DNA from 2 places in the Bacillus methanolicus genome. Region 1 is predicted to be linked to the other one. Evidence: riboswitches for the same ligand, from Rfam matches in the RefSeq annotation. Region 1 holds a riboswitch; the other holds the start of a gene.
What was found. Region 1 has a riboswitch for S-adenosylmethionine ahead of C0966_RS16345 (acetyl-CoA C-acyltransferase). Riboswitches for the same ligand answer to the same signal wherever they lie in the genome.
Positions count from the first base shown of each region.

Region 2: it holds a riboswitch for S-adenosylmethionine, as region 1 does, so the genes downstream of both, C0966_RS11865 (O-acetylhomoserine aminocarboxypropyltransferase/cysteine synthase family protein) here and C0966_RS16345 (acetyl-CoA C-acyltransferase) in region 1, are expected to answer to the same signal.

Region 1 covers NZ_PNFF01000002.1:928,357-932,781, forward strand. The annotation lists gene C0966_RS16335 (nicotinate phosphoribosyltransferase) at 308-1,777, shown strand; gene C0966_RS16340 (hypothetical protein) at 1,890-2,222, opposite strand; SAM riboswitch class I at 2,454-2,561, shown strand; gene C0966_RS16345 (acetyl-CoA C-acyltransferase) at 2,735-3,901, shown strand; gene C0966_RS16350 (AMP-binding protein) at 3,903-4,425, shown strand, end outside.
Region 2 covers NZ_PNFF01000002.1:19,434-23,858, forward strand. The annotation lists gene C0966_RS11855 (methionine ABC transporter permease) at 1-79, opposite strand, end outside; gene C0966_RS11860 (methionine ABC transporter ATP-binding protein) at 72-1,097, opposite strand; SAM riboswitch class I at 1,295-1,408, opposite strand; gene C0966_RS11865 (O-acetylhomoserine aminocarboxypropyltransferase/cysteine synthase family protein) at 1,554-2,870, opposite strand; SAM riboswitch class I at 2,959-3,059, opposite strand; gene C0966_RS11870 (thioredoxin family protein) at 3,336-3,647, opposite strand; gene C0966_RS11875 (toprim domain-containing protein) at 3,649-4,014, opposite strand; gene gcvH (glycine cleavage system protein GcvH) at 4,206-4,425, opposite strand, start outside.

The DNA.
Region 1 (4,425 bases):
TTTTTAATTACAAAAATACTCTTAATATGATAAAATACTACACGAACTCTAGTTCTAAAAATCTCCTATCATTTAAAATCGGTAGATATAGTATGCAGAAGTTCAATTGGCGTTAGAGGCGTATTGTTTTTTTTCGTAAGGTCTTTTAGCATATAATAAAGGGAAATGAAGGCAATTGCTATTCTGGGAAATATTCCATTCGAAAGTTTCAATGCAGGAAAAATAGGGGAATGCTCTTAAGAGACAAATTCGCTTGCAGAAAAGGGAATATCTTGACAATGTGGACAATGTGGTTGGAGGGAAAAAAGTGAAACAAATTTACAATGATGACAGCTTGACACTGCATACCGATCTTTATCAGATTAATATGGTTGAGGCATACTGGCGCGATAACATCCATAACCGGAAAGCGGTATTTGAAATGTTTTTCCGGAAACAGCCGTTTGGAAACGGATATGCTGTGTTTGCCGGATTGGAGCGAATAATTCAATATATTCAAGATTTTCGCTTTACCGATAGCGATATTGAATATTTGCGGGAAGAAATCGGTTTTAGTGAGGATTTTCTTAGTTATTTAAAGGACTTGCGCTTTACCGGAAACATCCGCTGCATGAAAGAAGGAGAATTGGTTTTCGCGAATGAGCCGATTCTCAGGGTTGACGCTCCGCTTGCTGAAGCGCAGCTGATTGAGACGGCCCTCTTGAATATCGTGAACTACCAAACGCTGATTGCAACAAAGGCTGCCCGTATCAAGCAAGTTGTCGGAGATGAAGAAGTAATGGAGTTCGGTACGAGACGAGCACAGGAAATGGACGCAGCCATCTGGGGAACAAGAGCGGCGTATATTGCCGGCTTTGATTCAACCAGCAACGTCCGTGCCGGAAAATTGTTTGGCATCCCTGTTGCCGGAACTCTTGCTCATTCTATGGTGCAGGCATACAAAGATGAGTATACTGCATTCCTAAAATACGCGGAGGCTCATAAAGATTGTGTCTTCCTTGTTGATACGTATGATACGCTTCATTCAGGCGTGCCGAATGCAATTCGTGTGGCGAAAGAGCTTGGAGATAAAATTAATTTTAGAGCGATCCGTCTCGACAGCGGCGACCTTGCCTATCTATCGAAAGAAGCACGCAAAATGCTCGACGAAGCCGGTTTTCATGACACGAAAATTGTCGCTTCAAGCGATCTTGATGAATATACGATCAGCAACTTGAAGTCCCAAGGTGCGAAGATCAACAGCTGGGGAATCGGTACGAAGTTGATCACCGCCTACGATCAGGCTGCTCTAGGAGCTGTTTATAAGCTTGTCGCTATCGAAGATGAAAACGGTAACATGGTTGATTCAATCAAAATTTCATCCAATCCTGAAAAAGTGACGACACCCGGACTAAAAAAAGTTTATCGAATCATTAATACTGTCAGCAACAAAGCAGAGGGGGACTACATTGCGCTGGAGGATGAGAATCCACAACAGGAAAACCACCTGAAAATGTTCCATCCGGTCCATCGGTACATAAGCAAATCAGTCACTAATTTTATCGCAAAAGATTTGCATGAAGACATTTATGTAGACGGCAAGCTTGTTTATGAGCTGCCATGCCTTGAAGAGTCACGCGAGTATGTCCGGAAAAACCTCGCTTTGCTATGGGATGAATACAAACGCACGATGAATCCTGAGGTATATCCGGTTGACTTGAGCCAAAAGTGCTGGGAGAACAAAGTACGAAACATCGCAGAAGTCCGCGAGAAGGTTAAGAAAATGACGGAAAGTTAAAAGGAAAGGGTCTGGATTCTTTCGACGATGACAATATTATAGAATGGATTTTTAGAGTTTGTCTATATGTTTACGGGAGGGGCCTGTTCCCTCCTGATTTTCTAATCATTAATTAAGAGTTCGTACAGGAACTGGCAGTTATCATTTCGTTAAAATAACTTTTTAGCAAAATCCACCGGGCGGGATAAAGATGAATATAATCTTCTATCACTTCCGGTGAGTACATTACCAGGCAATCAAGATTCGGTTTGTTCAACTTTAAATCATATAAAAGAGCATGCGGAATGGTGTAATGGTCATAAAGTTGATAGGGATTAAGCTTGACCATTTGGATCTTTTTATTCTCTGCTAAATCGAAAAGTGCCTCTTTCTGCAGCTGGATGCTTTCATTGATTGATAAGCCAAATAATCTTTTCCTCTCATTAATGAAAAAAATGCCTTGCATATGAAACCTCCGTTCCATTTTGATTATTACTGTTATCGCCAAAAAGGAGCGAAAGCACACACTTCACTGAAAAGGGCTTGAAAAATTAACGCAGAAAAGAAAAAATTTTTTTCCTTACAATACCAATGATGTAAACGCTCTCTATATTTTTGTTGGCAAAAAATTAAGTTGACAATAGCGCAAATGGGTTTTAATATTCAAACTATCAAGAAAGTTAAAAAATAAAATAGACTCTTATCAAGAGTGACCGAGGGAACAGGCCCTATGACGTCCGGCAACCTCCTTTACGGAACGGTGCCAAATCCTGCAGAATGAGATTTTCATTCTGAAAGATAAGGTGAAACAGAACGGAAAACAGTAGCCTCTTTCAGAATGAAAGAGGCTTTTCTTATTGATAATAATAGTACCATGAGAATTCGGCGCCGGATAAGGTTTTTGGATTAGTGCGAAACCCTCTTGGTTAGGGGACAATTTTTATAACCCATTAATTGAACAGGAAAGGATAAGAGAGTATGGCAACCGTAATTTTAGAAGGAGTCCGCACCCCATTTGGAAAATTTAGAGGAAAACTCGCAGATGTAACAGCTAAACAGCTGGGAACCGTCGCAGTTAAGGAATTGCTTCGCCGGATTCCGGAAGCGAAAAAGGCAGACGGAGTTTTGCTTGCCCAAGTAATTCAGGCCGGAGAAGGACAAAACCCGGCACGAAAAGTGGCCGTAGAGGCGGGAGTGGATCTTTCGGTACCTGCCATTACGCTTAATAATGTTTGTCTTGCCGGATTGGCTTCCGTATCGGATGCTGCCCGCCGGATTGCTTTACAGGAAGGGCAGTTATTCATAGTAGGGGGCTATGATTCGATGACGAACGCTCCGCACACAGCCAACTTGCGAAAAAGTGTCCCGCTTGGAAAAGCAGAGTTTACGGACACATTAATCAATGACGGCCTATGGTGCTCCCTCTCAAACGAATCAATGGGTGTATTGACTGACAAGAAAAACAAAGAACTGGGAATCACTCGAAAGGAACAAGATGAATATGCATGCCTTTCACAGCAACGGGCTTTTTCAGCATTAAAAGAAAACCGTTTGCAGGAAGAAATCACTCCTGTATACGTAAATGAAGAATTGGTAAAGGAAGATGAAGGCATTCGCCCAAACACCACTATTGAAGGATTAGCGAAACTCCGTCCCGTTTTTACAGAAGATGGAACGATTACAGCAGGAAACGCATCGCAAATGTCAGATGGAGCAAGTGCCGGAATTGTCGCAAGTGAGACGCTTGCTGAAAAACATGGATACACACCTCTTGCAAGAATTATCGGTTGGGCAGATATTGCGGGTCCGGATACGAGCCTCCATTTAAAACCGGCTCTGGCAATTGAAAAAGTCCTCGAGAAGACGGGGCTTGCGGTTAATGATATTGACTTGTTTGAAATTAACGAAGCGTTTGCCAGTGTGGCAATTGCCAGCTGCAAAAAGCTCCGGATTCCATACGAAAAAGTGAATGTTAACGGCGGAGCGATCGCTATCGGCCATCCTTTAGGAGGCACCGGTTTCCGGCTGCTCTTAACTCTTGTTCATGAATTAAGACGGCGCGGCGGCGGAAAGGGAATTGCGGCACTTTGCGGCGGGGGCGGCCAGGGAACAGCAGTCCTAGTAGAAGTTCCGGAGAGGTGGTAACATGACAGCAAATATTCAAGAAACTTTTGATTTCCTCAACCAGCAAGATCCGGTGTGGTATCCTGATAAAACACTCATTGAAAATGCAAACATCCAATTATTCATGAAAAAACATAGTATCCCTAACATCGAAGAACTCCACAGAAAGTCGATACAGAACCCTGAATGGTTTTATGAAAGCGTGCTTGAAGAGCTTGAAATACCATGGCGAAAGCCGTATGAACAACTTTTGAATACAGAAAAAGGCATTCCATTTGCAAAGTGGTTTACAGGTGGAAAAACCAATCTTCATTATTACACCATTGAAAAACAGATCAGCCTTGGAAGAGGTAATAAGATTGCATTGATCTGGGAAGGAGAAGATGGCTGCTCGATATCTTTTACCTACAAAGAACTAAACGAAAAAGTAAATGAGCTTGCAGCTGCCCTTAAATCCCTTGGAGTTTCTAAAGGAGACCGCATCGGGATTTACCTTCCGCCCATTCCGGAAGTGCCAATCTCTTTATTTGCCTGTGCAAAAATTG
Region 2 (4,425 bases), 910 kb from region 1:
TAGCTGTCATGTAGAGCGTTTCGAATGTTGCTTCCCACATTTTCTCCCAGTTAACGTTTGGCAGCAATGTTTCAAGCATGATTGATCACCTCCACTCCAACTTGCAGTGAGCGGATATAATCAACCGCTTTTGTTATCTCTTCATCTTCACCATCTATGTGAATAAATAAAGTGCCATAAGACCCGTTTTGGGTTTGCGAAATTTTGCCCTGCAAAATATTCGCCGTAACCTGGTAATTACGTATAAGGTTTGTCATAAGCGGCTGTTGAGCAGCATCCCCGACAAACGTCAGCTTGACTACTTGTCCATGCGGATAGCTATCAAGCAAGTGCTGAACGGTTTCTTTTGTTTCCTCAGGTTCTGTAACCTGTTGAACAAACCTCTTTGTAATCGGCTGCTGAGGGTTCTTAAATACTTCCAGGACAGATCCGAGTTCAACGACTTTGCCGCCTTCCATGACCGCAACGCGATGGCATATTTTTCTGATGACATGCATTTCATGCGTAATCAGGACGATGGTTAAACCTAACCGCTTATTTATATCCACAAGCAATTCAAGAATGGAATCGGTTGTTTGCGGATCCAATGCAGATGTTGCTTCATCACACAAAAGGACTTTTGGATTGTTGGCAAGTGCCCTGGCAATACCAACTCTTTGCTTTTGTCCGCCGCTGAGCTGAGAAGGGTATGCATCTTCTCTTCCTTCAAGCCCGACAAGCTTTATTAACTCATCCACGCGTTTAAGCCGTTCTGTTCGATTGACTCCTGCAATTTCAAGGGGAAATGCGATATTTTCGCGAACGGTGCGAGACCAAAGCAAGTTGAAGTGTTGGAAAATCATGCCGATTTCGTGGCGGGCTTTTCGCAGCTCACTCCCTCTGATTTTTGAAACTTCCCTGCCCGCTACTGTGATGGAACCTTCTGTCGGAATTTCAAGACCGTTCAGCATCCGGATTAATGTACTTTTACCGGCGCCGCTATAGCCAATGACTCCAAAGATCTCTCCTTCTTTTATCTCTAGGTTGACATTATCAACCGCTTTCACTTGGCCGTGTTTGGAAGGATAAATCTTTTTCACGTTTTTTATTGTAATCAAATGATTCACCTTCTTTATATCCGAGTTAACACATAGATCGTTATCATTTTGTAATCTCAGGCTGCTTATTGGTGTTTCAACTTATATTTCAACAGGAGACGGAAATTCATTCGGCATTTCCGCTGCTCGCCCTGTTCGGATTATATAAAAAGCCTTTCTGCACATGAGCAGAAAGGCTTTATCATTATCTATCCTTTCTCTCATCTTTCAAAGCTTATGCTTTGTGTGAATTGGCACCATTTCACTGCATAAATGGCAGTGACGGTTGCCGGGTTTCATAGGGCACATCCCTCCACCTCTCTTGATAAGAGCGAAACATCATTCTCTATTCAATTAATAATTTAATAGATTTAAGCAACAATTAATTACAAACGTTATCCTATCACGGATATAAAAAGGTGTCAATGACATATTTTTGCATTATTATTTGTTGATTATAAGTCATTTTTTGAATTTCTAAGCTTTTGCGGAGAGTGATGTAATACCTGTAGCCGCTTCAATTGCCTGCTCAAGGTCTTCAATTAAGTCATCCACATGCTCGATGCCGACTGAAAGACGAATGAGATCCTCAGGAACCCCGGCAGCTTTTAATCCTTCAGCATCTAACTGCTGATGAGTAGTGCTTGCCGGATGGATGATTAAACTTTTTGCATCTCCGACATTGGCAACATGCGCCCAAAGTGTTAGAGAATTGATCAGTTTGGCGCCGGCCTCCCGTCCTCCTTCGATTCCGAAAACAACGATTGAGCCAGCTCCTTTTGGCAAATACTTTTCTGCAAGAGCTTTATCAGGATGGCTTTCATGTCCTGGATACAAAATCCATTTTACAGCCGGATGGTTTTCCAAATAGCTGACGATTTTTTGTGCGTTTGCAACGTGTTCTTTCATCCGCACATGGAGCGTCTCCAGACCCAAAGTGAATTGGAAAGCATTTTGCGGGCTTAATGCCGGGCCCAAATCTCTAAGAAGCTGAACACGGGCTTTTACAATATAAGCGAGAGGACCAAGCGCCTCACTGTAAACAATATTATGATAGCTTGGATCCGGTTCAGTGAAACCAGGGAATTTTGGTGAATTCCAATTGAATTTTCCGCCATCGACAATAATTCCGCCTAATGTTGTTCCATTTCCTACAATCCATTTTGTTGCAGAATGGATGACAATATCGGCTCCATGCTCGATTGGACGGCAAAGGTATGGGGTGGCAAATGTATTATCAATTATCAACGGAATTCCCGCTTCATGGGCAATATTTGCAACTTTTTCAATGTCCAGCACTCTTAAAGAAGGGTTCCCGATTGTTTCAGCAAAAACAGCCTTTGTTTTTTCCGTAATAGCCTTGCGGAAATTTTCCGGATCGGTAGAATCAACCAACTTAACATTGATGCCATATTTCGGAAGCGTAACAGTAAATAGGTTGTACGTTCCTCCATATAGATTGGAAGCTGCTACAATTTCGTCTCCTGCTTCAGCAATATTTAAGATAGCGAGAGTGATGGCAGTCTGTCCGCTGGCAAGTGCCAACGCGCCAACACCGCCTTCAAGCAATGCAACCCTCTCTTCGAATACTGTGACAGTTGGATTGTGAATCCGTGTATAAATATAGCCAGGCTCTTTTAATGCAAATAGATTTGCAGCATGTTCCGTATTCTTAAATTGATAAGCGTTATTTTGATAGATTGGCACAGCTCTTGCCCCTGTTACCGGATCAGGAGATAACCCCCCGTGAACTCCTAATGTTTCAAGGCGATAATTCTTTTGTTTTTCTGTCATCATCAACTCTCCTTAAAATTAATGAAAATTTTTTCAAAATATAGATAAAAAAACCCTCTTCCATAAGAAGAGGGGTCTTGATCATCTCTTCTTATCTTTCAGAGCGGCTGCTCTGCTGGAATTAGCACCGTGTATAAAACCGGTTGCCGGGCTTCATTGGGCCAGTCCCTCCGCCGCTCTAGATAAGATTATAATTTTTTCCGTCAAACTAGTTAGAATATTTAAAATGATATTATCATCTTTTATTCTCATAGTCAACTAATATTATCCTTTTAGTAAGAAATTAATTTCAGCATTAATATATTCCTTGTTATTTGTTAATACCTCTATCACACGTTCGACATTAAAAATAACAATACCGATCATTTCCCGAGAAATATGTCAAATCATACAACTTCACGATTATTCTAGTTTTATTTAGTCTAAAAAAAAAAATGAACCAGGATTAAAACACCTGATTCTTCATTAACTTAATGTCGTTTTAATTTTATCCAATAAATAAGGAACAGAACGAAGAGCATAGATTTTTTCCATCAATTCCCCATCTTTTACCAAAAGTAAACACGGCACACTTTCAATTGAAAGCTCTTTTGCAAGATCGGGCATATAATTTAAATCCGCTTTACCGAAGGGAATCAACGGCAGTAATTCTGAAACAACTTCAAGCATCTTTCCTCCAACCTGGCATGTTCCGCATAAAGGAGTATAAAAATAGATCGCTGCTGTTTTTTTATCTTTCACTGAATTTTTTATATCTTGCTGTGTCCATTCCTTCATCTTAAAAATAATCATCCTTTTTTAAATAATGGGTGTGAACATCAATGTTCGCTCCTAATAGTACGGTTGCTAAATGATGTTCCGGCGCAGTCGCTACTTCCCTGTACATCCTGTCAATGTATAAATGTTCAGCGTTAGGAAATTCCCTTTTTAATAGCTTGCGCAGCTTTTCACCTGCTTCATCTGAATCAACAAGTATATAAACATCCTTTTCAAAAAGGAGATCAATCCATTCATCAAGCTTTGTCATACTGATTGTTCCATTTGTGCAAAAAATTTCAACAGGCTCCTTTACAATGCTTTTGACTTTTCTTTTATCAGATTTTCCTTCAACAATTAAGACTTTCTCAATTTTTTCTTCGATCATCTTTATCACCTGTGAATAGAGTAATATTCTTACATCACCATATTCAGTTTTCGTTCTTTTTGTGTAATCTCCTCCATTGCAGATAACTCTATTGTTACTTATTTTTAGAATGATTGCAAAAGACAAGCCTTGGAAATACGTTTGTAAAAATCATGAAAAAAACGCCTTGAAACTTCAAGGCGCTTTCAAAATTAATCTTCTTTTATCATTTCTTCATATTGTTCAGCTGTCATTAAGTTGTCGACTTCACTTATATCAGATGGTTCGATTACAATCATCCATGCTTTTTCATACGGAGATTCATTTACAAATTCAGGGTTGTCATTCAATTCTTCATTTACTTCTACAACCGTGCCGCTAATCGGCGCATATAATTCGGAAACAGTTTTTACAGATTCGACGCTACCAAAT